DNA from 3 places in the Paenibacillus sp. Soil724D2 genome. Region 3 is predicted to be linked to each of the others. Evidence: riboswitches for the same ligand, from Rfam matches in the RefSeq annotation. Region 3 holds a riboswitch; each other region holds the start of a gene.
What was found. Region 3 has a riboswitch for cyclic di-AMP ahead of ASG85_RS39755 (stalk domain-containing protein). Riboswitches for the same ligand answer to the same signal wherever they lie in the genome.
Positions count from the first base shown of each region.

Region 1: it holds a riboswitch for cyclic di-AMP, as region 3 does, so the genes downstream of both, ASG85_RS35225 (NlpC/P60 family protein) here and ASG85_RS39755 (stalk domain-containing protein) in region 3, are expected to answer to the same signal.
Region 2: it holds a riboswitch for cyclic di-AMP, as region 3 does, so the genes downstream of both, ASG85_RS20855 (3D domain-containing protein) here and ASG85_RS39755 (stalk domain-containing protein) in region 3, are expected to answer to the same signal.

Region 1 is NZ_LMRY01000059.1:362,901-373,216, forward strand. Features, by position in the region: gene ASG85_RS35200 (ABC transporter ATP-binding protein) at 1-795, opposite strand, end outside; gene yyaC (spore protease YyaC) at 829-1,362, opposite strand; gene ASG85_RS35210 (glycosyltransferase) at 1,498-2,667, shown strand; gene ASG85_RS35215 (stalk domain-containing protein) at 2,691-4,145, shown strand; gene ASG85_RS35220 (hypothetical protein) at 4,142-4,801, opposite strand; gene ASG85_RS35225 (NlpC/P60 family protein) at 4,984-5,880, opposite strand; cyclic di-AMP (ydaO/yuaA leader) riboswitch at 5,883-6,043, opposite strand; gene ASG85_RS35230 (hypothetical protein) at 6,110-6,706, opposite strand; gene ASG85_RS39685 (hypothetical protein) at 7,136-7,270, opposite strand; tRNA gene ASG85_RS35235 (tRNA-Gly) at 7,958-8,028, opposite strand; tRNA gene ASG85_RS35240 (tRNA-Pro) at 8,046-8,122, opposite strand; tRNA gene ASG85_RS35245 (tRNA-Arg) at 8,139-8,215, opposite strand; tRNA gene ASG85_RS35250 (tRNA-Gly) at 8,224-8,298, opposite strand; gene ASG85_RS35255 (AIM24 family protein) at 8,401-9,099, opposite strand; gene ASG85_RS35260 (hypothetical protein) at 9,127-9,582, opposite strand; gene ASG85_RS35265 (GyrI-like domain-containing protein) at 9,637-10,251, opposite strand.
Region 2 is NZ_LMRY01000024.1:10,253-20,568, reverse strand. Features, by position in the region: gene ispE (4-(cytidine 5'-diphospho)-2-C-methyl-D-erythritol kinase) at 1-139, opposite strand, end outside; partial or broken gene ASG85_RS20880 (small, acid-soluble spore protein, alpha/beta type) at 635-805, opposite strand; gene veg (biofilm formation stimulator Veg) at 911-1,186, opposite strand; gene yabG (sporulation peptidase YabG) at 1,484-2,356, opposite strand; gene rsmA (16S rRNA (adenine(1518)-N(6)/adenine(1519)-N(6))-dimethyltransferase RsmA) at 2,411-3,319, opposite strand; gene rnmV (ribonuclease M5) at 4,220-4,762, opposite strand; gene ASG85_RS20855 (3D domain-containing protein) at 4,967-6,106, opposite strand; cyclic di-AMP (ydaO/yuaA leader) riboswitch at 6,400-6,585, opposite strand; gene ASG85_RS20850 (ABC transporter ATP-binding protein) at 6,868-7,605, shown strand; gene ASG85_RS20845 (ABC transporter permease) at 7,608-8,840, shown strand; gene ASG85_RS20840 (TatD family hydrolase) at 8,826-9,593, opposite strand; gene ASG85_RS20835 (HD domain-containing protein) at 9,642-10,316, opposite strand, start outside.
Region 3 is NZ_LMRY01000023.1:287,795-298,110, forward strand. Features, by position in the region: gene zwf (glucose-6-phosphate dehydrogenase) at 1-1,181, opposite strand, end outside; gene ASG85_RS20540 (hypothetical protein) at 1,373-1,747, shown strand; gene ASG85_RS20545 (GNAT family N-acetyltransferase) at 1,790-2,236, opposite strand; gene ASG85_RS20550 (hypothetical protein) at 2,405-3,124, shown strand; gene lepB (signal peptidase I) at 3,705-4,253, opposite strand; gene ASG85_RS20560 (response regulator) at 4,280-4,927, opposite strand; gene ASG85_RS20565 (sensor histidine kinase) at 4,981-6,042, opposite strand; gene liaF (cell wall-active antibiotics response protein LiaF) at 6,092-6,754, opposite strand; gene ASG85_RS20575 (PspA/IM30 family protein) at 6,927-7,553, opposite strand; gene ASG85_RS20580 (hypothetical protein) at 7,580-7,870, opposite strand; cyclic di-AMP (ydaO/yuaA leader) riboswitch at 8,033-8,185, shown strand; gene ASG85_RS39755 (stalk domain-containing protein) at 8,190-8,981, shown strand; gene ASG85_RS38755 (hypothetical protein) at 9,123-9,293, opposite strand; gene ASG85_RS20590 (DinB family protein) at 9,663-10,145, opposite strand.

The DNA.
Region 1 (10,316 bases), on a different contig from region 3:
CCCGAACCAACGACCGACCAGATTGAGCCGCAGCTCCAAATCCATCACCTTCTGGTTCATAGCCGTAAACTCGATTTCCTGCTGCTTCTCCCTGCCGAAAATACGTGTCAACAAAGCACCGGAAATCCCGAAGTTCTCAGTAAGCTGAGAAGTAATATCCGAACGCACTTTCTGCGTTTCCGTGCGCAGCGATTTCCTTAACCTCGACACTTTTTTCACAGGCAGCACAAACAGCGGGAGAATAAGCACAGAAATAATGGCTAGTTTCCAGTCAAGGGCAAACAAAATACCAATCGTCGAAACAACAATGACAATCTGGGTGATTGATGACACAACCAATGAGGTCACAACACTTTGAACAGCCTGAACGTCCCCTGTGATCCGCTGAACAATTTCCCCCGACCGAGCCTCCGTAAAGAAAGCCATCGATTGCCGCTGCAAATTATGAAACAAGGACTGTCCTAAATCACGAATAACCCCTTGGGTTACTTTGGTATTAAGATGATTTTGCCATACCCCAAGCATACCGCTTACGACAGGAAGAAATATCATTAACAGTGCCATCCCTGCCAGAAGTTTCATATTGCCCTGTGGAATCGCTGTATCAATAATTTCTTTCATAACAAGAGGCGGGATTAAACCAATCAAGGCTGCAAACAGCGCCAATCCAATAATGGCCAATAATTGTCCCCAATACCCCTTGAACAACCGCAAAATCCTTTTTACCGAAACATCCTTTAACTTCGCTTTAGGCCGATTCCTATCGGAAAGCCGCCCCATACCACCTGGTCCCACTACTCATCTCTCCGTTCTACGCTAAGCTGCCTTCTAAATAGGAAAAGCATGCTCGATTGCCTTCGTCACTTCATCTGCCATCTTCAACACGCTGTACAGCGATGTTGTTTGTAGTACACTATACTGTCTAGGCCCGTCTGCATTGACGATAGCCGCAATCGTATAATCCCCAACCTGAGGCAGCACCTTCCCTACTGACTTCCCTGGAGCCAAAGGCTGATTAGACACCTGATACATGCTCACAGACAGCTTTTGTCCCAAACATGCATCAATCGCTATCACCACACAACCAAGTGGAATTTCCTGCAAACGCGCTGCTAAGTTACTAGCATCACAAGGCGCTTCAAGTGTTCCTATCACATGCGGATACCCCAGTTCCACAAGTTTGCTCCCTACAAGCGGGCCCAATGAATCACCTGTCGATCGATCTGTTCCTATACATACAAAAGCCAACGAATCCGGCTTCATCACCGACTTTTTCCCAATCGCCTTGAGAAAGATGGCCAACTGATCGCCATTCATCTTTTTCCAATACTGCTCCCGCGGTTCAATCCGTTCTTCCCCCATCAGATCCTCCCTTAACACGCATCCAGCAAAATTTCCCCTCACTCCTGATGAATGATATAATGCGGTCAACTTCTATTCTTTCAAGATTATGCTTACGATGCAAGTTTTGCTAGCAAAACTTTAAGGAGGCACACCATGTCCACCCTAGGAATTATCGCGATCCTGACCCTCCTCTACTGGCTTTATATCACATTCGATGTGCATAAAGGCATACATTTACTGCATACACTGCCCAAATCCACGAAACTCCCGGACAAGCCTCCACTCGTTTCGGTCATTATCGCCGCCAAAGAAGAGGAGAGTACCATCCTAGAAACCGTCCGTCACCTTCTCACGCAAAATTATCCGCGCCTCGAGATCATTGCCGTCAATGACCGTTCTCAGGACGCTACAGGCGTCCGACTTGAAGAGCTGCGGAAGTGGTCACAGCGCAAAACAGATATTCACACACCGCTGCAAATCATTCACATCACCTCACTGCCTGAAGGCTGGCTTGGCAAAAACCATGCTCTCTACCAAGGGTATCAGCAAGCAAGAGGCCAGTACTTACTTTTTACAGATGCGGATATCATCTTTGCACCAGGAACGATTTCAGATAGCGTTACTTATATGAAGGAACATGACGTACAGCATCTCACGCTGACCCCTAACATGATTGCGCGAAGCACGCTGCTCAGAGGTTTCGTTCATTTCTTCCTCTTCTCTTTTTCCTTATTCGTTCGCCCGTGGCGTGCCAACCTTGATAGCGCCCGTGAACCGGGCATCGGAATAGGTGCCTTTAACATGGTCAGCCGCAGTGCTTATGAAGCCATTGGCACGCACAAAGCGATCGCCCTTAGACCTGATGATGACCTTCAATTAGGCATCTCCCTCAAACGAGCTGGATTTAGGCAGAAGGTTCTTTCCGGCAAGCATATCCTTCAAGTCGAATGGTACCGCTCCCTCAAAGAAGCGATCATCGGTCTGGAGAAAAACCTTTTCTCCGGTTTTCGCTACAGCTACACTATTGCTTTACTCGCTTGTCTAGGGCAGCTTATCTTTTTTATTTGTCCTTGGCTCGGTCTGATCTTCCTTTGGGACTGGAGAGGTGCCGCCTATGCTGTCGCTGTCATTTTACAAATATGGCTATACCGCAAGCTAATGTTCCGCCTCATGAGCAAACGCGGGGATGAAGCTTTCCTGCTCCCTATCAGCGCTTCCCTGCTCCTCTATACGATCGTGCGCTCCGTATGGCTAACTTGGAAACAAGGTGGCATCAATTGGAGAGGAACGTTCTACTCCCTGCGCGAATTAAAAAAGAAGTAAATTCAGAAAGGAAGATAGCTGCCATGCCTCATGCGCGTTTCCGCACTCTTACTTACACCGTGATGCTCAGCTGTCTGCTCTCAGCAGCCGTTATCTTCCCAGCATCTACTTCTGCACAAGGTACCGTTCAAACACAAAGCCGAACGATTGCTCATAATGGCAAGTCGTTTACTGTGCAATGGGTCACCGTGGATCTCACTGATCCCTATTTGCGCGTTAAGCCTGTAACGGCTGAAAGCGGCATTGGTCATGACGAATCCTTCTCCTCCATGTTATCGAGAAACCATGCGATTGCAGGGATCAATGGGACTTTTTTTGACGCCTATGAAAAGGATGATACCCAGCGCTATCCGAATGGTTTGCTGATTGGCTCCGGCGAAATCATGCATTCCGGCATTAATCCTGCCTTTCTCCTTCATGCCGACAAAACAGCCAGCTTTGGGCGAATCCAAACGGAGCACCAAATAAGCGTTACTCATCAGAGCAAAGCCTACACATTCACTGCTTGGGGTGTGAACAAATATTACGGTGATTCCGCCAATGATCAAGTCGTCTGGTACACCCGCGCTTTTAGACCGACCATCGATTTTCCTAACTCAACCAAAGTTGTCCTCCGCGAGGGCAAAGTTACTGCCGTTACGCCACAGAGTGTCGATATTCCCGAAGATGGGCAGGTATTTCTACTTGGAAATAGTGCCAACAATAAGACCTATGTGCTGCCTAATATCCATATTGGCGATACGGTGAAGCTGTCTTCATCTCTCCATAATCAAGATACCGGAGAAAGCTCAATACTTACAGCGGTTGATGCTGCTATTGGAGCCGGACCGCATCTGCTTACCAATGGCGCTGTTGATTTGGACTTCGAACGGGATGGCTTTACTGATCCCAAAATCACAACGAGTGCGAACGTACGCAGTTTCATTGGGCTAGACGCTTCCCATCAGTTCGTCATGGGGACGCTCTCCGCAGCTACGATGGCGGATATGGCGCAAGTTCTTCTAAAGCTAGGTTTAACGGATGCGATGAATATGGACGGAGGTGCAAGTTCATCTCTGTATGCGAACGGCTCCATGCTGCGAAGTCCGGGTCGGGCGCTGAGCAATGCACTTGTCGTGGAACGTCTAGATCATCCGCAAATCCAATTAGAAGTAAATGGACAATTCGTACATGAGTTCCGTGGGTATTTATTGCAAGAAACAAGTATGGTACCCTTTCGGGGCATTCTAGAAAGAATCGGTGCCAAATTTGAATGGAATGGGACAACCCGTACATTAACTGTTCATCAGGGTTCTACTAATCTTGAGCTTCGGCCGGATCATTCCGTGATGACTGTGAATGGGCAATCCGTCGTACTCCCTGAAGCACCTACCATACTAGAAGGTCATATTTATATGCCTTTACGAGCCATTATTGAATCCTTAGGCGGACAGGTCCAATGGGATCCACGGCTTTACCGAGTTTCACTTCGCTTTTAGTGCACACGATTCATTCGTACGATACGGTAATACAGTTGGCTGCTCACCTCCGGCTCCACTTCCAAATAACCTTCCACATGCACATAATCACCCAAAATATAGGTGGATGCATCGGCAGACCCGGAGTGTGTCAGAAAGAGGAGAGCGGCTTTTTCATTTCCAACCACGAACCCCGTTTGCTCATTCACTTCAAACTTATCTAGAACAGTCCCATGGTGAGACCTTGCGATATGATGAAAGCGCCATGACTGATCCTCTTTTGTTAGAAAATAAAGCACGCGATTTCTTTGATTATTACTGAATTCCCTCGTCACACCAATCATGCAAACCTTTTCGCCTATACGAAGATACTCATCTACAACAAAGGATTTCAATCGCAAACGATGCACATTTTTCTGCTGAATATAGGCTTCCATCTCTTCAATTGTCCTTTGATCCTTCGGATCCTGTTTCGTTGCGTAAAAGACCTCTTTTATAAACGTATCCGTCTGTAGGCTTCTTGCCCCTTTGAAATGATTATACGTAAGAAAAAATCGATCAATGACTCCCCGAATCTCTTCTGGTATGGCAGGACCTTGTTCCACGATATACATGCTATTTGCTTTATTCGAATGTCTTTTTTTATAAAACCAACTTTTCCAGACACTTAATTGCATGCCGTTCGTGTCACCTGCTTTCTTCCAAACATTTCTTCATTATAGGCTAAAAACCATAAAATTTCGATAAAAATCGCAATATTTCGCGTAAAAAAAGAACATTTGCCTTCTATGCTTTCATTCGAAAGATTCATAGAAAACAAATGCCCGATGATTTAATCCTTTTTCACCACATGGCTTACTTACAGAACTCTTTTGGCTCCCACATATCTGGATCCCCAGTATGAACTGGCGAGACTATCTATCGTTACACCTCTAGACGTTGTCGCTGAAATGAATTGATCATTCCCCAGATAAATACCAACATGATTTACACTGCCTGCTGCAAAAAACACAAGATCTCCAACCTTCAAGTCTGTAACCCTGGTTCCAGCTTGATCGTACATTTGAACCGAAGTTCTGGGTAGATCAATGCCTTTAGCTTCGTACAAATAGCGCACAAATCCGGAACAATCAAACCCTCTGGGTGTTGTGCCTCCCCAAACGTATGGCGTGCCCATGAACGTATTTGCTGTTTGCACGATTTGATCAGACGTGGAAGGTATAGCTACCGCTGCTACCTTTGGAGCTGGTGCTGGTGGCGGTGCAATCCAGGCTGGCTTGTGCGACTTGCCATCGACATTCACAATCGCGATACGATTCGCTTCATTCCACTCAATCGGAGAACCGAATGTTTCAGTAATGAAACGCAAGGGTACATACGTATTACCTTGATAAAGCGTCGGACTGCTTTCCAGACTAATCTTCTTACTGTTAACGATCGCTTGCTTCTCGTCGGTTGTAAGTTGAATCGTCTGCTGCTTGCTCTTCAACGTGACCACTATTTCGCTTTCTTGCTTCGCCCAGCCTACTTGATAACCCAATTTCTCAGACAGTACTCGCAAAGGGACTTGCAGCGTTCCTGCGTTGTCAATAAATGGCTGTACTTCTGGGAACTGAACCAACTCATCATTGACCTGGACTTTTACAGTGGATGAAGATGAACCTGATGCTGCTTGAACCGAGGGAGCGGACAAAATGGATACTGCCGCACCAACAAGTGCGCATGAGCAAATAAAGCTTTTTGTGAAAAATTTCAAAAACCTTGCCTCCTTGAAGCCTCCGAGGTTAGTTGACGGGTTCGGGAAGAGGTTTCCCTAGCGTGCTCAGTTTAGTAAAACAGCCGAGCATTCATTCACCCCAAATTAAAGAAGTCCCCCGTACCGGAGCTTTTGCTGCTCCGAGATTCGGCATTTTTTGTCTATGTTAGACTAGCATAGTTGAACTATTACTTTCAACTTTTGCATAGTGGTAATAGTTTCCATAGAGTTATAAATGCAAAGCAAAATCTGAAATAAACGAGGCAATCAATAGAACGGCCATGACACCTCCCGCAAGACGTGTACGCCAAATTAAGTTTCCGTCTGTTGTCATTTGTTTTGACAGTTTAGCGGTATTACGAAGTGTGTGGAAGTAAAGGATAGAACCTGCAACCACGAGAATAATCTCAAGAGCAGCGCTCACCCACGGCCACTGCCACAGACTAAATCCTACTAATGGAAGTCCTCCAGCATTCCCCGGTAAGAATGGCATATCTGTACGATGAACGAGAAGATCAAGTATCCAGTGACTGAAGGTAAGCCCTCCTATAGCTGCGCCTCCTCTTTTGCCCCACAACTTCCAAGCCAATAGTCCTGATAAGATAGCAATGAGCAGCGCCCCAACTAATGAGTGTGTATAGTCAGCATGAATAATCCCTTCCCCATATCCCGTACCGATGCTTGTATCGATCGTTTCAACACCAGAAAGATATAAAGGGACGAATACAACATCAAGCAGCTGAGTACTAAGCATGAGCGCCCAGATCGGCACCTCCGGTGTTCTTGCTTTCACTGCTGCAGCAAGCCCAAAATGTCCAGCAAACATTTACATTCCCTCCCTTTTCGAGCGACTGAGAACAAGACTTTCCAGCCATCCGCATAACACTGTAAATAAGAGCATAAATACAATAAATGACATGTCGAGCACCATCCCTTTCCACATGCTAATTTAATTAGTATATTAACTAATATAGTTAGTTTTGACAAGTGTTTTTTCCAGCACAAAGTAGAAGCCTGAACACCAACGTTCAAGCTTCGATTTCATGCATATGCGATTATGGCTTGAGACATGTCTATTTCGATATCGATCCACGTCCGCTTCAATGCGATGATATTGATATTATCACTATTGAGAAGTTATTATGCTTTTGATTTCGCTTGTAGTCACAGAAAATATGATGCTCCAAAAAGCCCGACGAATTGAATGATTCCTCTTTCGCTCACATTAGAACCAGATCCGATCGTGATTGGATCTCTAGTGTAATAAAGTGACTGGCTCCTTACGAAGATCAGTTGTCAGAATCACAGGCTTGGGCTGGTATCGGCTTATCCTTAAATCTTCACCGACAGGACGATCATCCTTCTCGGGTAAGTCCTTCGATACCTTCATGGACGGTCGAACCCCTGCGGAATCCCTCCTATCCGGACAAACAACTAAAGTTGTACTACGCACAACATTACTCAATCGAATCAAGCGTTTTCTCTACGCGTGTTGTAAAAAATGCAACAATTTAGACCAAAAGTGGCCTTTTAGAACGAATTAAGGCTAAATTGTTGTACAGGATACAACATCTCTAGCTAGGAGAGTAGGAAACCAAGGAAATTGTTGCACGAAGTACAACTACTTCCCTACTTATAAGCAAGAAAAATCCCTTATACAGGCATACTAATCCAGCTGCCCCCTTCACCCTAAACCAAAAAGCGAATCCATCGGTGTTAAATAGAGTGGATTCCCTTTGTTTACCCCAAACAAGGAAAAACGACTCCGTCGTCCTCCTGAGACGAGCGCGTTCGTCAAGGTAGATTTCGAAGCTAAAGTATAAAAAAACTTATACTTTCTTATCTACAGAAAAAGACCACCCGAAGGTGATCTTTTCACTTACTATGAAGCGGGCGGCGGGAATACTCCAAATACTTATTTRAAATGCTTCCTACGGAAGCGRCTAGYGGTATATTTGGACGCGCGTCCTACTTGGGTATATTCGATGATGYCTTCACGGACGGTCGARCCCATACGGCTTCTCTTCCTTYCCCGTTCAAACGAAAAAGAYCACCCGAAGGTGATCTTWTTCTGTRAAGCGGGCGGCGGGAATCGAACCCGCGCGATCAGCTTGGAAGGCTGAAGTTCTACCATTAAACTACGCCCGCATATTAAAAGGGATTGATGGTCGGGACGACACGATTTGAACATGCGACCCCCTGCTCCCAAAGCAGGTGCTCTACCAAGCTGAGCTACGTCCCGATGCGTATTATGAAAATGGCGCGCCCTGAGAGATTCGAACTCCCGACCTTTTGATTCGTAGTCAAATACTCTATCCAGCTGAGCTAAGGGCGCAAATTAGTTGGAGCGGAAGACGGGGATCGAACCCGCGACCCTCGCCTTGGCAAGGCGATGCTCTACCGCTGAGCCACTTCCGCATCGTATAATTGCTTGTCATTCTCGCTAACGTTTCTCCGAGGCGACAAGGAATAATATATCAGGAATCGAAGACAAATGCAAATGTTTTTTCTTTCCTTTTTTTATTTGATAAAAATACCGCCAAACGGCAGTACTTCTTTGGCAATACGACGCAATAGACTATCATTTTTCATATGCTCATCTAATTTGCGATCTGGCTTACAAGGCTGCATGAGAACATGACCTTGCCCCGTCATTTCCCAATGATAATTCATATGTTGACTGGCAAGCGTATTGCCGTAAACACACAGACGCAGCTGAGCATTCCGCGGATAGGCAACAAGACAGCTTGTATCGACATACAAGGGCTGCTTAGCATCCAATGCCATTTGGTAAATCGGTCCTGCAGTCAGAAGTCCTAGTTTGCCTGGACCTTTAAACTGCATTTTCACAAGATCCTGCGTAATCAATGTATTCTTAACATTTTGCAGATGAGAAGTGTAGCTGACTCCCTCTGTGTAAAACAAAACATGTCGGAATTCATACAGAAGATCATCGTCCGCTCCTATAGGTATAACAGCCATGCTGTATCCTTCAGGCAGCCCTAGCATGACATTGGCGGGACCATGCAGCCGTGACTGGACAAAACGCTTCTTCCTATACATACTCGGCAGCTTCATGAAAGAATCTTCTCTCTGCTCAGACTTTCCTTGAAAAGCGACAATTTGGTTCGGATGCAGCACATGAACAGACTCCCTCTGTTCGATGCGCAACGTGGCTATCTTTGCGTGTGAGCTTACTTCCTCGAAAGATACCTCCATACACACCGACCTCCTCGTAGACTACATCTATCTCATTCTGCGCTTCTGCCTCCGCCAGACAATGAATCGAAACACACGGCCCAGCACAAAATAAAAAACAACTAGCGAAACAGCCGTCACAGCCATATAGGTTAATTTCCGATTTCGCTTTTCTTTATCTAGGGCTACTTGTTCCATGGCCTTTAAGCGTTCTTGCAATTGTTCATTTTCCTTTTTAAGCGTTTCGTTTTGCCCAAGAAGCCGTTCCTCAGTTTCTTGCGAATGCCGCATGGCTTCAGAAAGCTTATCTTTCTGATCCTCTAATTGCTGCTTTGTTGCCTCATAGTCCTTCTGAATTTGTTCCACATTCTCTGGCAATTGATAGATGTCTTTCACCCGATCCAACCATGAGGCTTGGACAGCAGAGGCTGGATACATAAACCCGAACAAGATGACAAGTATGCCAAAGGCTTTTACCGCCTCCGCCAAATAACGAGTCTGCATCTGCCGTCCCTCCCCCTGTGAATATCGACATTTTCTTTTATTTTACCGCAAAAATCACCCGGTCACCACTTCTACTGATTGAACAGGATATCGTAAAATCGTCTTCATTTTCGAAGGCTCTACCTTCCTCGGGTCTGATAAATAAATCTCATGATGGAGGCCGCGGATCTTCCGTCTATGTTCAGTTAAGAAATGCTCGATTTGTTTCAAAGATTCCGGTTCTGCTGCATAGGGCCCCATATGAAGCATTTGTACACAAGCTCCCTCATGCAGGGTTTCATAATTGATATCCGAGATAACGGTTAGCTCCTTTTTCTTTGTCACTGCAATAGAACGGACCTCTTCTACACTCTCTGCCCTCACATAATCTGGCATTCGGATCAACAGCTTCCAGTGCCATTCTTCCCTTGGTACATCCAGGGCTTTTCTATCCCCATCCACCCACCATAAGCCTTCCAGCTTGGCCATAGTAAAGTCTTTTTCCTCTTTCTTATAAATCCCCTTGATGCTGTAGGAAAGCGTGTAAAGTGCTTCAGTGGCATTTGAGAAGGCTATGCCGTCCGGATCCCCTTGACCTTGAATCGTGACATACCAGATAGGCTCAAATTCGATCAATTGCGGTTTCGTGGGTGCTGTGTAATAGCTTTTATACTGCATGTCAGTAGACATAAAAAAACTTACCCTTCGCCAAATTTCGCGAAACAGGTAAGTCTCATCCTCATAAAAGTCGTATG
Region 2 (10,316 bases), on a different contig from region 3:
AAAGCTCCTGCATTTCGATCCGATCTGCTAGATCTACCATTGTCATGACCATCTCAACTTCATGGTAACCGTCCGATCTTTTATGTAAAACATCAAGGGATAAATTGATTTTAGCCGGTGCTTTTTCAAAAATCTTCATCAGATCACCTTCTTTTGCTCGTTTGCCGTTAAAATATTATAACAAAAGCGCAAAAAAAAAGCTAAAGCATTCGCTTTAGCTGTAGAAGGGACGCTGTCCCGCTTGCGTTTCTTCCTGCGATCCAGTAATTATTTGATTGAAAACCGCTGCATTAGGTTGTATTGGATTAGAAGATCTATAGGTATTTACATTGGTCGTATTCGGTGTGTAGGCAGCAGGTGTATAGGAAGATTGCGTTTGCTGCGTTCCACTGTATACGTTCTGATTAAAGCTTGATTGAGGCTGCGAATAGGGTTGTTGGGAAGATACAGATTGATAGTTGGACTGATTATAATTCGACGGATTGTAGTTAGACGGATTGGAAGAAGTTTGACTGTAGTTAGTTTGACTGTAGTTAGTTTGATTGAAGGTAGGCTGACTATAGTTAGGTTGAATGTTACTTTGCTGACTGTTCGCTGATTGCGTCTGGTTGACGGTAGAAGCCGCAGGGTTATACTGTTTCACCAGCTGTTCCTGAGCAATTTGGATCGCACGCTTCACCATGTTCCCTGCATCCTTCGTTCGGATGCCCTCCCAACCCTCACGCTGCACCACATCATAAAACCCTAGATCTTTGGCTAATTCATATTTAAAGCTTTCGGACATGATCCCTCTTCTGCGACTCATAATTGGAACCTCCTTGGAGTTTTGCTATAGTATGCCCAACCCGATAAGGTCCATTCAAATGCAAAAACAGACCCTCTGGGTCTGCTCATATAGGAATGCATTAAGCTAATGTTGGATGTAGGTGATACGAACCTGTCCATCGTCATTACACACGGTAACTTCAACGGATTCAGTAAGGATATCGGCGTAGCTGTACGACACTCGTTTAAAGGCGTGGGATTCTTGATCTAATTTCACAATAAACACAGAAGGGTAGGTTTCTTCTAAAACACCAGAACGCTCGACAGTCTTTCGACGGCCACCATTCGCTCTTAACATGATCTTCTGCCCAACGTGGGGCTCCAAACTGCGTTTGATCTCCAACAGCGCATTTTTTGCCATTGTCAACTACCACCTCTTTCCTAGTTAATTATAACCCATTCAGACAGGCATGTCAAACGAGGTCAAATATTATATCAGCACCACATTCCTGTTGTCAACGGCATTTTTGCTGAATTTTCGAAATCTCCCTCTTACAGGTTGTCTCCAAAGTTCGCAAATTATTCACACTTTTCCACTAAAAAAAGAACACTTACCCAGTCAGCCCTCTCCAAGGAGTCGAATGACAGGTAAGTGTTGATATTGTATACCCTATGTTTTGTCGGTCCATGTTGTTTTTTACATGTATCATAGGAATATTTAAGCATGATCTTCCGTATGTTGAATACCCGGAACCCCCATGCGATAGCTGCCTCTCGTCTCAACCCCACCTAATCCTTCTAAGCCTGTCACCGTCAAGTCAACGATATCAAGCATGGAAATGGTTTCCTTCACGGAAGTATATGACAGTTTAGCCGCGATACAAAGCGGATCTAAGGCATGAATGAGGATACGAGCAGGAGAACTCGCAAAATTAGCTCCAGCCCTCAGTAAGGCCTCAAAATGAGACTGACAAGCACCAGCCACAATAATCATGGAGTCCCGATTACGCTCATACTGTCTGGCGATCTGTACAGCGTTTACGAAGTTTTGTGAATTCTTATAGCTGGAAAGGTTGCTTGGACCTCCACCCTTGCGCTGCTTAAGTATTCCGTCATGACCGGTAATAACAACAATGTCCGGCTTAATTTGTGGAAGCAGCCTGTGAAGAGCATCCGCCATTTGTGCTTCAGGAATATAAAACCCCTCGGCAGGCACACGCAATTCCCCATAGATTTGCATACTTTTACGTAAGTAAGTAGGATCACCATCAAGGTGCAGCACTTTGCCAGGCACTTCGAAGTAGCTTTTATCGGTATTTTGTTTATGGTTTATTGAGAGTTGGTTTTTCTCTTGCAGCTGCAACTGGGATACCGCCAGACGCCGGAGCGACTCCCGAAATTCGGGTGAACTCGATCGCGGATGATCCATGACATCCGTCGGATTTGAAATGGTCAAATCCACTAAAGGCGCATCCGCGAGCAGCCTATAATCCACACCGCGCAGGATAGCCTTCAGCTGCTCTATGCGCTCAATCTTAAACATGACGTCGCCGCCATAGGATTTACGGGTAACAAAGTCTCCTTGCCTCATAGCACAATCCCCTCCTAGGGGTATCCTATGGCGGGACTAGGCATTTGGTGCGGGTTATTTGCAGCCGTGCGCGAGAAGAGCCGACGACAAGCGCGCGAATTCTTCCATACTGAGCGTTTCGCCGCGACGCGAAGGCTCTATGTTAATGCCGAGCAGCAGAGCTTCCAGCTCAGGCTTATTTTCTTTGGTGAAGAACCGCGCTGCTAGGTTGTTGTAAAGGGTTTTGCGCCGCTGGACGAAGGACGCCTGAACAACGGCGAAGAAGAAGTCCACGTCCGCCACCTCGACCGGCGGGGTTTTGCGCACACGCAGCCGGATCACGGCGGAGTCGACGTTCGGCTGCGGCACGAAGACGGTGCGCGGCACGATTGTGACAAGCTCCGGCTCGCAGTGGAACTGCACGGCAATGCTGAGGCTGCCGTAATCTTTGGTGCCCGGGCGAGCCGCCATGCGGTCGGCCACCTCTTTTTGAATCATCACGACGATGTTCTCCAAGGGAAGCTTCTCTTCGAGAAGCTTCATGATGATCGGTGTCGTGATGTAGTAGGGCAGGTTGGCGACGACACTGACGCCGTCCATGCCCTCGAAGTGCTGCCGGAACAATTCCGGCAGGTCGGTCTTCAAAATGTCCCCATGGACGACTGTAGCGTGGGGATAGGGCTCCAGCGTCTCGGCCAGAATGGGCAGCAGACGCTGATCGATCTCGACGGCCAAGACACGGCCAGCGAGCTTGGCCAGCTGCTGCGTGAGCGCCCCAATGCCGGGGCCGATCTCAAGCGCAGCCTTGTTTGGCCCGAGCTCAGCAGCCATGACAATCTTGCTTAGGATATTTTGGTCAATCAAAAAGTTTTGACCCAAGCTCTTTTTGAGCACCAGACCATTTCTCTTAATAATTTGTTTCGTTTTACTCGGTGTAGCTACGTCATCTGCTGTTACAATCACTTCATTGTTGGGTATATTCATGATATAGACCTCATTATCTATAGGTTCTGAATTTCATATTCATTATCTTTCATATGCGCCTTCAAACCCTGCGCCAAATCTCATGAAATTTATTTCTACAATGGAATCTTACTGGAAGTTCGGTATGCATAGTCATATAATCTCATGAGAGTTTACTGATAAATACATACTTTCAGTTGGATAATGTTGCAGGAAGGAGACTGTCAATTCACTCGCTCTACATTCTTAAATCGGGATCATTCGTCATCTATGCTCAATTGAGGTTGCTGGACAAATAAATCCATATTGGCGGTTGAATGATGTTGTAGAAAGTGCAACAATTGTTGCCTAAATCTCGCCTTTCTCCTTTTGTTGTTGTATCATGTACAACAATTTGGTCCTATACAGGCCATATCGCACCAAATGGGTTCAAAATGTTGTACAAACTACAACTTCAAGTTGAAAATAGCCTTTGTACGTGTGAATTGTTGTAGAAAATACAACATTCGCAACCACTCCATCTACCCTTACAAAAGCTGAATGACTCTAAAATCTAATTTTGGAGTTATACCTACCAGTTGTGAGTAGAGCACAATGAATCAACAGTCTCGAAGTGCAACAATTGCTGCTCAAATTCCGTCTTTACTATTACATCTTGCTTAATATATATAACCCTTGGGACTAAATCCAGACTTTTTTCCAAAAATGGGTCAAAAATATTGTAAGAACTACCACTTCAACTTTGATATAGCCAATTGGAATGCGATGTTGTAGAAACTACAACAATGGCAACTACTGGAGTCCATCTACGTTCATAAAGTTGCTAAACGACTCTACGATATTTATCGTTTTCTAATCAACGCCTTTGTAAACCCTCAATACGTGGTGACAAGTGAATACTTACGCATTGTTTTCAACTCTTTACTTATCAACTTCCAAATGCTCCAAAGCCGCCTCAAATTCCTCACGCGAGATTTGAAACATTGCACAGCGCTTATAAAACTGCTTGCCATTGCAATAGCCAATTCCTAATGCTTTACCCACAATCAGCCGGCGAGAAGCCGCCTCAGCATGAACAATCAAACCTGCGGCCATGAGATCCTCCATGGTCAGCTGTGAAACCGCACCATCATATTCCGTGCGAAGGCTCTGTAGGGCCTGACGGATCGTTTCAGGCGTCGCATTCTCGACGCCGATATCCCCCTTGTACTCGGCCTGCTCCTGCGTAATGAAGGCATGCTTGCAGCCAGGCACCTTGGCTGCTACAATCTTCCGAATCCGTTCACCTGCGTGGTCCGGATCCGTGAATATAATAACGCCTCTTCGCTGCTGCGCAAGTGCAATACGCTTTAGTACGGCTTGTCCAATTGCAGAGCCGCCTGTTTCAATCGTATCCGCCTCTACCGCTCGGCGAATAGCAGCTGTATCGTCCTTGCCTTCGACGACAATTACTTCTTTGATCATAAGCAGTTCCCTTCCCAGTACCAAGGATAAACGACTCCGTCGTCCTTCTGGGACGAGCGCGTTTGTCAAGGTTGAGCTAAAGTATAGAGCTTATACTTTCATATTCAACGCAGAAAAAGAAGAGGGGTCCCCTCTTCTTTCGCCCAAGTTGTTACTTGGCAACGTATATATGACATTCTTCCCGCTGAAACTGACGTTTACACGTTAATTTTCAGATGGCTTTTTCGGTCCTACCACATACACGGTGTACCCTTGCTTCGTTCCGAATTTATTGGCATAACCATGATCTTCAAAGAAGACATCAATCATTTGACCTTTCACACCGCTGCCAATGTCTTCAGCCCGGCGGAAGCCAATGCCCTCGATGTAAACCCACCATCCTAGGGGGATAACTTTAGGATCAACAGCTATTGTTCTGCCTTCTGTCACGGTAGTTCCTGTATAGGTTTTACCGAAACCAGGAGTTCCTTCGGATTTACCTGTAGATGCCACGTCTGCCGAATAGGCAGTCAACTTCACATTCTTCAGGATTTGTTTGTACCCAAATGTTACACCATTCTTCGAAACCTCATCCACACTAGGTGATGAAGACGAGAGAACAACAACAGGGTTTTTCGTGCCCACGGACACGACTTTATTAATACTTTCTGTTTGTACTTCTTCACCCACAACTGCTTCCGCGACTAAAACACCATCTTCGAAAGTCTTTTCTTTCTTCTTCAAGAGTACGCCCTCTTTACCTTCTTGGACGACTTGCTCTTTGCCTTTGAGCAGCGATGCGTCGCTCTTCTTTTCCGTATCGAACGCAATCGGCTCAGTTACTTCCTCCGTCTCTTTTTTCACACGGACGATTTTGATTTCATCGCCTGAGCTCAGAGCGGCTGTCGGTTCGGGAGATAAACGATCGTGCTCCCCAAGTGCAATATGTAAACGTTGCAATGCACTTTCTACCGTTCTTGCAGTTGTGTAAACAGTGGTGGTCTTTCCATCAGCAGTCAATTGAATCGGTGAGGCATGTTCGATGACAATTTTGTCTCCACCCTTGATTGTTGTCGTTGGTGCAGTAGAAATTTCATCGTGTTCACCAATCTTTATGGCTTGTTCATCCAGTAGGCGTTGCAGGACCCATTGCTTCGTTTGCACAACAGTTTCTTGTCCATTCACAACCACGGATACGCTCTTGGTAGCCGTACCGTACAACAACACCAAAAACATGAAAGTCATTGCGATTGAAATTATGGCTAGACTTAAAATCAAACGCAAGTTTTCATGCTTCCATCGCAATGCGAAGGACATGCTGGATGATCGTTTTACATGGGTCTCGCTAATAGAGATACTGCCCACTTCTTCGGTCCTCCTTCAAAGCCTCGCCGCCAGGTTACAGCATGATTAGATTTGACGCGACTAAGGTTTTTTAGTTTAACTTAACGTGTTCGCCATCAGCAGTACGGTGCTATACCGCTGCCTTCTGGTCGTCCCACACCAGTTTGCCTATTCAACATTCATATGAATTCCGGGCAATTTTTAGTCGTCCGAAATGTGTATAGCCCTTTATGAAGACAAAAAGCCAGCAAGAAGAGGACTCTTCTCGCTGGCTTAGTTGGTATAATAAAATACACAAATAGCACGCACGACAATCGTTACCTCTCTTACGCTTACGAGGTTAGCTGACGGATTCGGACGTGAGAGTCGCCCTACTAAGAGCATACGAAGTATACTCAAAGATTCACCCCTGTTACTCACTCTGTTCACTCAAGAAGCATGCTTCTTCAGCTTACAGTGGTTCCCCCGTTCCCATAAATGGAACTCAGCGAATGGAAAAATGGCAAATTGGTTATTAAGTTATTATGAAAAGTATATTACGCTGTTAATCTTAACCTGTAAAGGGATTAACACCTACTAAAAAGGGCTAAATCAACTAAAATTCGCTTAAATGAACAATAAAACAGCTTTATATCTACTTATATCTCACTTTCACGTACGTATACTAACTCTTTTCAACTTTCCACCCCTAAACTAGGCTTAAATTACAAATTTGTTTATAATGATCGTATAGGAAAGTGATTCATAAATACCAATAATTTGCTAATCAGGGAGGCAATGAGATGGGCTCCATTCTACAAGTTGACTCTTTATACGGGGGATATTTACCAAAAAAACCTGTTCTTCATGACCTAACCTTTTCTATCCGTCAAGGTGAAATGATGGGACTCATCGGACTTAATGGTGCGGGTAAAAGTACGACAATCAAAAACATTCTCGGCCTTCTTCAACCGCAAAAAGGATCGATTCGAATCAACGGACTCACTTTAGCTGAAAATCCTTTGTCCTATCGCGCAACTTACGCTTATGTACCCGAAAGTCCTGAGCTCTACGAAGAGCTTACGATCCGAGAACACCTTGAGCTAACCGCTATGGCCTACGGTTTGTCGAAGGACGACTATTTGGCTCGATCTAGCTCCCTTTTGGAGCAGTTTCAAATGAAGGACAAGCTGAACAGCTTCGCCAGCCATTTATCCAAAGGAATGAAACAGAAAGTCATGATTATGAACGCATTTCTGATCGAACCCTCGTTATATATTATCGATGAACCCTTTCTCGGCCTTGACCCTTTAGCGATCCGTTCCTTATTAGAATTAATGGTCAAAATGAAACATAAAGGAGCATCATTCCTCATCTCATCGCATATTTTGTCAACCATTGAAAAATATTGCGATAACTACGTTGTCCTTCATCGAGGTCGCATGGTTGCGCAGGGTGATTTAGTCGAATTACGCGGGCAAACCGAACTTCCGGGAGCGTCACTAGACGACATTTTCTATAAGCTCGTACAAGGGGATTAGTTATGAGAAATATGGACATCAACACCCATACCTTATGGCAGCAAAGATTCGAACATTATATGAAGGAATCCATGGGCTATTGGCAATACGCAGCGCGTAGTAATTTCATCGGTCTCGTGTTGTTTCTTGTCATCATTTCTTCCTATTATTATGCAAAAATACTACAGCGTCTTCCGACAGATTATCCTTATCTGTGGATCGTGCTTCTGCTGCTCGTTCCGATTCTATCTTCAAGCCCCATTCGTACATTGGTAAGGAAAGCAGACCGCATGTTTTTGTTACGGATCGAACATCAAATGGGCGCTTATTTCCGAAGCGGATTCATGTACAGTTTGACATTGCAAGCTTTTTGGACATTTATTGCTTGGGTTATTTTATGGCCGCTTTATCATCACTGTCTGGGCGCTTCAGAGCAGCATTTCTTATTAATGCTTGCACTACTTCTTCTATTAAAGCTAGCTAATTTATTAGCTAGCTGGCAGGAGAGCCGATTTGCTCACGAGCGTGCCAGATTAGCTTCGGTTAGCTTTCGCTGGATTGCAACAACTGCTCTCATATCGCTGCAATTTCTAACCAGCATTTTATGGGCAAGCGGCGCGGCGCTGCTTCTCATTTTCGTATGGTTAGCAGCTGTTCATTTCGTATCTAAATACGTCATCGGCTGGGACTACTTGATCACCAAGGAAAGTCAGCAGCAAGCTCGGCTTTATGCCTTTTTCAGCTGGTTCGTGGATGTGCCTCAAATGGGAACGCGAATAGCCCGCCGAAGTTGGATCAGCGGGCTTACACGGTTCATACCTTTTAGACAAGATGCTTCCTATTTATATCTATATATGAAGACATTGCAGCGTACGGAGCTGTTCGCTATCGTACTGCGTATCACCTTGTTAGGGGTGCTCGCTATAGCCGTTTCAAGCAGCGGTACTGCAAGGAGTTTAATCTTCATGATTTCACTTGTGATTTCCCTTGTTCAGTTATCGTCGCTCGAACGCGCCCACCGCTATACGTTCTGGCTCGAGATGTACCCACTCAATCAGAATTCGAAGGCCGGCTCATTGGCCATTATCATTTGGTCAGTCTTGTTGCTTGAGCTATGTATCTTGACGATTCCTCTTATGATTCGCTCTTCACCCATCTATCTGCTCGTTCCACTCATCAGTCTCATCTTCATTTCTTTCAGCTGCGGTATTGTACTTCGCCGTAGGTTCGAGAAAAATGCCTTACTTGAGACCTAGCAATCGAATGGCATTGTTTGTTGTTATTTCCGCAATCTCTTCCAAAGTCATACCTCGAATTTCCGCGGCCATCTCAGCTACCAAGCGAACATAACCGGTTTCATTTCGCTTGCCGCGGAAAGGATGGGGGGTCAAGTAAGGAGCATCGGTCTCAATTAATATACGATCTAGCGGAACTTGCGCCAGTACTTCCTTCGGTTGCCTAGCGTTCTTAAATGTAACTGGACCTCCAAAAGAAATATGAAAATTCATATCCAGACACTGCTTCGCTGTCTCCCAGCTTCCAGAGAAGCAGTGCATGATTCCCCCCACTTCCTCGGCCTTCTCTTCTTTTAAAATGTGCAAAATATCATGATGGGCATCTCGATTATGTACGACAATGGGCATCCCTAATTTACGCGCTAGACGAATTTGCTCCCGGAATACCCGCTGCTGTACATCCTTCGGTGACTTATCCCAATAGTAATCTAGTCCAATTTCTCCGATGGCAACAACTTTCTCATGCTTGCACAGCTCTTCAATCCATTCTAAGTCGCCAGGCATCATATCAATTGCATCAACAGGATGCCAACCTACGGTAGAATAAATGAAATCGTACCTCTCAGCGAGGGCAATCGAACTGGGTATGGTCTCCCGGTTGAAGCCTACATTCACTATTCTTGTCACTCCGGCGTCCAGCGCTCGCCCAATCACTTCATCTTGATCTTCATTAAATTGTTCAGCATTTAAATGTGTGTGTGAATCCGTTAGCATCTTCGTTCTCCCTTAAGTTGTAATATTCTGCTTCACTTATTTTTCTAGTTAATCTTGCTCGCCAAGCAGTGCCCATAAATCAGGATAATTGGTTGCGTTCAACCGTTCCAACAGCTCCTCCGGATAATACACATGATGCTTACCCATTTGGAATCCACTGATGGACTGAACAATCTCAGATCGATGCGTAATCTCCGTTAAGGTCTCCTTATGATCCAGCAGAAAAATCGGCAAGTTATCGTCCGTTTCCCCCGGTCTATACACGTCATAGGATTGATTCGATGGAAAGTCAATTTCCATGTAATAGGTAGGATCGAATCCGACCTCGGCCATCACTTTTTCCATCAGCTTAATCTGACGTTGATTAGATTCATCAAAGGTGCTGTATTTGTACAACTTACGATCCAAAAACCGTTTACACATATCACCTAAAATAGGATCTTTCTCATTACTCCAGAAAGTTAGCATCGTCTGCATAACAGACTCATCCAATAGTAAATAATCTTCCAGCGTAATTTTATTCTGAATCAGATGCAAAATAGGCTCAACCATAAAACCAAACGTATAATTTTCTTCGTATAAATGTTTAGCCCGCGCAAAAACTTTGTGCAGCAAAATTTCCGCACTACGTGTCACGGGATGGAAATACACCTGCCAATACATTTGATAGCGAGACATTAAATAGTCTTCTACGGCATGCATTCCGCTTTCTTTAACAACAAT
Region 3 (10,316 bases):
TGCTTCGCATTCATTTTCAGATAGATGCCTTCCATCGGATTCACACGGAAAACAAGCAAATTCGGCTCCAACTCATGCTTCTTAGCCAAATACACATTATTCGGGATATTCTTAAATTCTACAACGACCTCCGTCGTTTTAACTGGCAGCCTTTTACCCGTACGAATGTAAAAAGGTACACCTGCCCAGCGGAAATTATCCACGTGAACCCTGGCTGCGAAATAAGTCTCTGTTGTCGATTGCGGATTCACCGAATCTTCTTCGCGGTAAGCTGGCAGGGCTTTGCCTTTGGATGAGCCACTCGCATATTGACCGCGGACCACATTCGCACGAACATCTTCGCCGGATTCGAATAAGCGGAGGGAACGCAGGACCTTCACCTTCTCATCACGGATATCTTCCGGATGCAGACGGCTTGGCGGTTCCATTGCCATCATCATCAGCATTTGCAGCATATGATTCTGACCCATGTCTCGCAGGGCGCCAGAATGATCATAATAACCGCCGCGTTCTTCAACGCCGACAGTTTCACTTAACGTAATTTGAATGTTAGCTATGTATTTGTTGTTCCAAAGTGGTTCAAAGAAGGCATTCGCGAAACGAACGAACTCAATATTTTGTACCATTTCTTTACCTAAGTAGTGATCAATGCGGTAAATATCTTGCTCTTCAAATACTTGACGAAGTTGTCCATTCAAGCGCTCAGCAGATGGCAGGTCGTAACCGAACGGCTTCTCAATAACAAGACGGTGCCAGCCATTGGTTTTGAGCAATCCACCTTCACTTAAGTTGTACGATACGTTACCGAAAAGCTCTGGAGCCAGAGCCAGGTAGAACAAGCGGTTCCCGCCGGTCTGATACTTCTCATCCAGTTCTGCTGTCAGTACATTAAGTTCATGGAAACCAGCAACATTATTGATATCCAATGACATGTATTCAAAACGCTGCGCGAATCGATCCCATTCCGCCTCATCCGTCACTTTATAACGGGCAAAATTCTCAATCGAATGCTTTACATCATCACGAAATTGTTCATTCGTACGAGGTCTTCTAGCCAAACCAACTACGGCAAAATTTTCTCCTAACTTTCCTTCACGATATAGGCTATAAAAAGCAGGAAACAGTTTTCTTTTCGCCAAATCGCCCGTTGCTCCGAAAATATAAAACACAGCTCCACTCATCTATGCATCATTCTTTCTCTATTAGGATTAGTTAATATGCTTAGCATACCTAAAATAGTCAAGCTATTCAACTTTTCTGAGAACTTTCTCTCATAACTTTTTCTTATGAGAATATAGACATTCGTCTATACCGTTCCGCCCGGCCATGAATAGGCTGAAAGTACACAATAACACGGAGGTGCTAAGATACGATGCAGCCTATATATCCGATTACTGATAAAACCTGTCAAAGCTTTTACGGAAAGCCTGTTCTAATATTTTTAAACGATGGCTCCGAAATCTTTGGTGTATTAAGTCGTATTGAAAAAAACAAGCTGATCCTGAATGATGATGCCACTCCAAAGCTCAACACGACAACGAAGAAAACCAAAAAAACCATTTCCAAATCAAAAACAGTTAAAGCGAAGCAAGCAAAATCCCCAGATCAAACCTCATTCTCGGGTACAGCAGCAGAGGGGTATTCTTCCTTTGGCCTTCCTCTCTTAAGCTTCGGTGGCGCGGCCCCTGGCTATCGAGGCGCAATCGATATTCAACTCGAAAACGTTGCAGCTATGTTCAGTGAATGATGAAAGGGCTGTGGATGAAACCATCATCTGCAGCCCTTTGTCTTATCTTCTCAATTTCTTACTCATTTTATAGCAGCTTAGCTCGGGAATAAACGAATGGACTTCGTATCCTTTGCGTAAGTAAAATTGAATCGCTTTAGGGTTGCTTTCATCAACAAAAAGTTCAGCCGTCACACAGCGCTCACTTTTCCCATACTCTTCGGCGACCTTCATAAGCTGCTGTCCCCAGCCTCTCCCTTGCTCACGAGAATCGATGGCTAGCATATCAATGAATAACACACTCGATTTACGAATCATCGTGATGAATCCGAACGGCTGTTTATACCCTTTGGCAGTAACAAACGTTTTGTTCTGATTCAGTCTCTTCCGTATTTCTGAAAATGTTACAGAAGTACCTGTGTCATAAAGTCTAGAAAAGGGTACTAACTGTTCAACGACTAATCGATGAATCGCTCGATCGTCAATGGAAGCCATTCGTTTGCGTATCACTTGGCACCGCCTCCACAAGAAGCAATAATGCTATCTTATGTTGGCAAGACTGCAAATGACTCCGCTTGATTAGGCAGCTTTTTTTAACTATTCTAACAAAGCAAGTACCAATTTACCCCAGCCCTTACGAATGCTATACTATGATTAAGCGAAAATGAGGTGATCTCCATGATTTATGCATATCCCCCAATCATGGCTTTGAACAGCTATCAAACCCACAAAGACTACTACCGGGTAAGCGCGGTAAGCGGTATTGCTGGAGGTAAATCAAGTACCATTCGACGTCCTCTTGACATGCCTTATGAAGAGTTAGCCTACAAACAACACGCTCAGTCTGCCGCGAAAGGTGTAGCCGAATTTGTTCAATCTGCACAGAACGTTAAACAATCGGCACAATCCTTGGTGGAGTCTCGACTTTCTGCTATTGCTTACAAGGCAACACCACTTTCGTCAGAAGCCGATAGCGAATCCATCATTGAACCTATACGTCAATTCGTACATACATATAATGAATTTCAGGACAGTTTGCGGGATTCTCCAGAGTATTTGAATCGTTCTCTTCTCATAGGACTAGAGCAAGCCGCTAAGCCCTATTCTCTGAAAGAGATTGGGATAACAAAGCTGGATGACGGAAGTTTAGAACTCAAAGAAGATCAACTTCAAGATCAAATTAAGAACCAATCTAGCTCCACGTTAAAAAGTCTTGGCAGCATTACAAACTTCGCCGCCACACTCTCGAATTCGATAGGACAATTGCAGCAATTGCCATCGGAGTCGTTGTTCCAAATGTCTCGTTCACAGCTTAAGCCTTACGGCCAATATCGATCTCAGCTCCAAGCTTATCTGCCGGTACCGATGAGTGGATTGCTGCTTGATATTCAGATGTGAGTGACAATTCAGAATTGCATAAATCTTGTTAAAAATGTTCTGGATGGTACACAGGTACACTTGAATCGTGTCGAGATAAACCTCTATCGATGTCGTTCGAAGATGATCGACCGAAATGAGAATCCCTATTTGCCGTAGATTGATGTTGTAGAAAATGCAACAATTACTGCCTAAATCTCGCCTTTTCCCCTCTATTGTTGCATCATGTACAACAATTTAGTCCTATAAAGGTCATTTTGCAAGAAATGGGCTCAAAATGTTGTACAAACTGCAACTTCAAGTTGCAAAATCGCCTTTAGGGGTGCAAATTGTTGAACAAAATACAACATTGGTAACCGCTATAGCCCATTTGCCTTCATGAAAGCTAGAATGACTCTAAAATCAAATTTTAGAGCTTTGAATACCAGTTATGAGAGACATATTGAATCAATCGACAGTCTTAATTATGCAACATATCATATTATTAAATTATATCAATTTCTCAAAAAAACAACCCTGATTTTATACTTTCTGATATAAACAAAAAACGACCCTCGAATGAGCCCATGCACATGCATGCTCACCCAGAGGGTCGCTTTTATTAGAATAGCTTCTTACCTAATACATGATCAAGAGGGATGTATCCGATCACTCTGCTATCCATACTATTATTTCGGTTATCTCCCATCACGAAAATATGATCGACAGGCACTGTCCATTTCTTGTTCCCATTAGCCCTCATTGCCTCGTTAATGTAAGGCTCATCAAGTGGCACGCCGTTGCGGTACATCTTATCGTCCTTAAGCTCCAATTGATCTCCCGGCTTACCAATCACCCGTTTGATCCAGACATGTTTATCATCACCACTCGTAAATAAACTGAGCAATGGGCTGTCTAACAAGTCGTTCTTGAAGGTTCTCTTAAGATCGACTCTGGAGTCGATAATAACAATATCCTCATAGTTAGGTTCATATTTAAACGTATGAGAAAGCTTTGATACATACACGCGTTGACTGTCATGCAGCGTCGGATCCATGGAATGTCCCATTACCTTTGTGGATTGGAACACGAAAACACCAAGAAATACGACTAAAATAAACGAAATGGCAATGGAACCAAACCAGCTCCAAATTTGCTTTAATAGATTCATTCGTATCGCTCCCTTGTGACTATTTGCTATTCAGCCAAACCATGTTTAAAGGCATAGATGGCGGCTTGTGTTCGATCTTCTACACCTAGCTTGGCCAGAACATTGGTGACGTGAAACTTTACCGTCTTCACACCGATAAACAAATCATCCGCCAGCTCTTGATTGGATTTACCTTTCGCAATCAAGCGAAGCACTTCCATTTCACGATCGGTTAACTCCTCATGCGGTTCTGCAGCCGGCTTAGGCTGACGAAAACGATTCATGATCTTGGAGGCGACCTGTGACTCCAGAATGGACTGCCCTTTAGCCGCCGCTCTGATCGCTTGGGCGATCTCGGAGGCACGTGATGTTTTGAGCAAATAGCTGAAAGCCCCTGCTTCAATCACTGGATACATTTTCTCATCATCTAAGAAGCTCGTCAACACAATGACTTTGCAATCGGGGTAAAGTTGCAGCAGCTTCCTTGTCGTTTCGATACCGTCCATGCCTTCCATGACCAAATCCATGAGCACGACATCCGGTCGATATTCCTGTGCTAGCCGAATGCCATCATGACCATTACTGGCTTCACCGACCACTTCAATACCATCCTCTGTCCCTAGTACAGCTGCCAGTCCGATCCTGACCATCTCGTGGTCATCGACAAGTAAAACCTTGATCAACGTGTCTTCCATTTGCTTCTCCTCTCGATAGAAACTATTTTTGCCAGGCAATCTATGATAATGGATTAACTTTCAACCGAATATTCAGTAGCCAGTATAGGCACACGAATTTCAATACGCGTACCTCGATCAGGCGCCGTAATGATATCCACAGAGCCGCCAATTTCATTAACCCGCTCCTTCATGGACACTATACCATACGATGTAAGCTTCTTAGCATCTAATTCAAATCCGACCCCGTCATCGCGTATCGCAAGCCGAACACCGTCAGGACGATGCAGCAGCTTCACTTCCAGCTTATTCGCCTTAGAATGACGCAGAGCATTAGAAAGCGCCTCCTGTACAATACGGAACAAATGGTCCTCAATCCCCTTATTCAAGCGGATATCCTCGTCCATATCCCAAGTAATCGCCATGGGCACTTTAGCCGCAAGCTCCTTCAGAAGCTCGACAAGTCCTTCGGACAGTCGTTTTCCTTCCAGGTGGATAGGTCTTAAATGCAAAAGCAAGGCTCTCATTTCCGATTGGGCAACAGAAGCCATCTCCTCGATGAGATGAATTTGCCGTTTAGCCTTCTCGAAATCTTTATCCAAGGTCCGCCCTACTGCTGTTGCCGTCATCGATATCGCAAATAATTGCTGGCTCACCGCATCATGAAGCTCACGCGCCAATCGCTGTCTTTCTTCAATTACGGCAGACAGCTTAGCTTTCTCCGCAAGCTCCGCATTATCATTGGATAAGCGTTGTAGGGAAGTAACCTGCTCTTCCCACCTTTTCATAATACGGCCTAACTGATCCCCTAGGCGTCCGATTTCATCTTCACCGTGTTGGAAGCCGCCGCGGGCAAACGTCCCTTTTTCGAGCAAAATCATCGTTTCCATCATCGGCTCAAGCCTCCGAGTAATTCGGTTGCTATTCCAGAAGCCATACACAGCGCCAATGCCGCCTATTACCAAAATTGCCATGAATGTAAATTTAACGCCCTCTTGCCAACTCGTAAAGGGCACTATCAGATTGCGTGAATTCAAAAAATAAATGATCGCGCCAAACACAACGAAACTAAAGATGATCGATTCACTCATGCTGCGCCATATCATATTCGTTAATCGCCGTTTATAGCCGTCCAATTGGTGATGAACCTCCTCGAGATCTTTACGCGTGCCTAAGCGCACATTCTCACAATACTTTGATCTTGATATCTCCTACGATGTAAGAAAGCACAAGTTTCACGCGGTGATCGCAAAGTTCATAGTTAGGGGACTGCCAAATCAGCTTGTTCATAACCCCTGACTCACGCTCATTCGCAACTTGAATCTGCCCAAATGAGATGGAAGCCGTCACAGCGACACCGATATCCTCCGGCACTTTTATATCTACATCCCCTACAACACCTTGCAGGATGACCGTGGTTTCCTTTTGCTCCAAAATCGCAAGTGAAAGATCAATGTAGGTTTCTCCAATAATGTACCAAGTTGAACTGTTCCGTAAAATCCAAGGCTCACGGCCTAAACGGACGCTATCCACCAATTTCTGCTTTTGCATGTACGTATCGTCTTTGTGTACTTGCTTAGATCGTATGAAAAACAAACCTAGCGAAATTAAAACAATAGAGAACACGATAGTAATGTGATCACCGAATAAAATCACTGCCCCTATGCCGATCAGTACATAACCTTTGCGCTCTTTGCGTGAACGGACCCGATGAATGCCTAGCAAGATGAGGATAATGGCAAGAATGGGGAAAAAGCCTATCGTATGATCTAGAAGCAAAAAAAGACCGGCTCCAATCAGCACTAGTGCTGTATTGCGGTTACGGTTGCTTTTAGTTTCTTCTCCCATCGCTGCACCTCCTCTGGCTGACTTTTAATTAGTTCATATAGATTCCTAGCATACCATAAGAATGGACGACCTCCAAGATGCAAATCCTTGCGCGGCAAGGCTTCCGTATGAATCATGGAGGTCAAGGGCTCCTCAGCGCCTACTTATCAGGCGCTGGAGGGATAACACGCGGCTATTTCTTGCCGCGCGGATCGGTATCATCACTGGAGCGATGCTGCTGCCACTCTTGCTGGAACTTGCCGCGCAGCGTGCGCAGTTCCTGCTGAAGGTTGCCGCCGGCTTCCTTCAGCGTCTCTTGCGACAGGCGGCCCGCTTCGCGGAGCCCCTGAAGCGCTTCCCGGCCGAGCTCGCGGCCGGTCACTTCCAGCTCGCGCCAAGTATCGCGAGCCTCTTTCTCGTGCAGCCCGCCGCTCGGCGGCTGCACCCCCTCGGCTGCGTGCCCCGCACGCAGCCCGCGCAGTTCATCCGCGAGCGCCAGGCACACGTCCTGGCTGCTCGCGTACTGCGCGCGGTAGTGCTCGCAAGCGGCTTCCTCGCGCTGCTTCTCTTGCAGCGCTAGCCGCGCGAGCTCTTCATCGCCGGCGCGCATCGCCAGCTCGGCCTGCTCGCCGCGCAGCTGCGCCATCTCCTCTGCGTTCACACTGTGGCTTCGCAGTTCAATAGTTCGCTGCAGCGCATCCTGATAGCGCTGTTCCAGCTTCTCGATCATGCTGCTCCCCCGATCATGGTGATCAAGCTTGCCGGCCGTTTCATGCCATGCTGCTTCTGCCATCTTTCCAATGCGATCCAATATACTCATGTTGTTACACCCCCATTACTGTTGATTTAAAATTCATTTCGTTTCTTCAATAAATGAATACCATACACCACTAAACATGCTGCGAACGCAATCGCGATGAAGCCCGATAGTTTAATAGTCAGTATCAAGCCGCCCAAGCCGGCGAAAAACCATCCAATTTTCTTCCCATTCTTAATCCCTACATAGCCTAATCCAAGCATAGCTGCCGGGAATAAAAAGCCCATTAAATGAACATGACCACCCAAATGATGCAGACAAATAAGTAAACCTGCCGTGATTAAAACTAGTGCCAACCCTTTTGATCGATCCATACTCATTCTGTTTACCGCCCTTCACGTGTTCTTCATGCTTCTATCGTACCTGAAACAGCTATACGTCAAAACGGACTCGCGACTGTTTTTGTACCTAGACCTAAGTCCAGTACGTGCTAAGACCTCCATCCATATTTTGGTCGTTGTCCCGCCGAGCCTCGAATGCTAAACTATTTGAAGCCGAGTCCGGTGCACAGACAAAGTGCCGGTACGGGGGACGATTTACATGGGGTGAATATTTGCTCTTCAAAGGAGCAGACTAGGGAGAACCTTCTTCCCGAACCCGTCAACTAACCTCGAAGGCTCATTGAAGGAGGATTACCAATTGCATACAATTACTAAAGGGTTAACTAGCCTTGCTGTGTCTTTAACAGTGTTGGCAGGAGGCTTTCTTTCCCCATTTACGGCGCATGCCGCTGAGATGGACGTGAAAGTGCAAGTCAATGATGACTTGGTTCAATTTCCGGATGCTCAACCATTTCTAGATGACAATCATTCTACCCAAGTACCGATTCGTTTCGTAACGGAGAAGCTTGGTTATGACGTGAAGTGGCAAAGAGAAGGCGATGAGATCAAGGTCACGCTAAATAACGACAAACATTCGATTACCTTAGTATCGGGACAAAAGGAAGCTGAAATCGATAGCAACCGTGTCGAGATGGACACACATGCGGAATTCCAAAATGGACGCGTATACGTTCCTCTTCGTTTTTTAAGCAAAGCATCCGATATTCCCGTTCAGTGGGACGCTAGCAGCAAATTAGCTATTCTAAGTAAAGATGGCAATAAGCATGCGCCAGATTATGAATTGTTTCAATCTACTGCCTATTCAGCAGATCCATCTGAGAATGGCGGCTACGGAGCTTTTGATTATATGGGGAATCCATTAGGTATTGGAACCGTTGCTGTTGATCCCTCGGTGATTCCTCTTGGATCTAAGCTCTATATAGAAGGTTATAATTTCAATGGCCTACCTGCAGGCGGCATGTATGCTTATGCAACAGACACAGGCGGTGCAATCAAAGGCAAACGTGTTGATATCTTTATCCCAGGATCCAAGAAATCCTTGCAGAAGTTTGGTATCCAAACCATTAAAGTTTACAAACTATCCAATTAAAATAGCTTATAAGAAAAAGCTTGATTTCTGAGATTTACTTCTCAAGAAATCAGCTTTTTTTATTTAGGGCAGAACAACCAGAAAAAAACTAGAAAGGCTGCTCTCCATCCTATTGGGATGAGAAGAGCAGCCTGCAGTTACTTAAACTTGATTCTTGGGGATACCATTTAAACTTGGGACGTAATCAGGTGCCTCGTTGCTCGATAGCGTTTGAGCTTCTTCCATGAAATTAGCGTTATTTTGCTGATTGTTTTTCTTATCTGCTTTGTTATCTTCACGGTCATACTTGGGATCGGCGTCATTTTTGGGCATAGCGTTCACCTCCATTGTCTCATAGTTAGTATGAGAAGGTGGCTTGCATTCTATCCCAGTTATCTGGATCTGGTGCTGCCCCTTATTTGACTGAACTACCCTCGAGGGTTTTTGTTTTTCTTATTTCGTGTTAAATGTATTTTTGTTCACATCAGCGCGAATGGGCTCCATCGGAAATGGCTTCGCTGCATACCATTGACAGGCTATTCATCGCCTTTCAGCAATAGTTTACTTTGCCGGTTAGCCGGATCAATGGAAAATAGATAGAAAAAAGGTACAATCGCTTCTTCTTTGGAAGTGATTGTACCTTTTTCTATTCCGACGAATTTTATCAGGAACCTCTCATTTTGAGGCTATTTTTCGCTTTTGCTATTCTTGGGACAATAATCTTTTATAAGTGGAAAGGATTCCGAAGTGCAATCCTTCATGGTATAGGTTATAGCGGAGCGATTGCTCTGGAGTTACTAGAGCGAGTCCCGTGGACGTATTAATCGCAGCTACATTTTCGTTCAAGCGGTCCATCGGATACTGCTTGCGAATTCTATCCAGCTGTTCTGTCAGCAAGGTTTTCAGTTCTGGCAATGTCGGATTAGGAAGCGAAGCGGGGTACGTGTCCAATGGCGACTTTCCGGAAACGAACCGATCAGTAAACCCTTCTGGCAGATGAAGCGGGATATTCAGCTGCGATAGCGCCAAGTAATCCGTAACGAAATAGATGTGACCAAGGTGCCAACGGATATTATTGCGAAAACCAGCAGGAATGCGGTCCGCGAGTTCCTCAGTTAGGCCTTCCAATTTTCCCAGTGTTTGTGCTCTAATATTGATCAATTCTTCGAAAATAGTTGTTTTCATTTAGTATCGCTCCTCGATTGTTTATGAAATAAAGTTACTACGGCGTATCCCGGAACCGCTCTAAACGGTTTTGCCACGAGAAATCTTGCGACAACCTGATGAAGGTTGAAGGTTCCGAGCACGAAAAGAGCCGCGATCGAAATCTGATTTTCCCGAAACAACCGTTGTGGC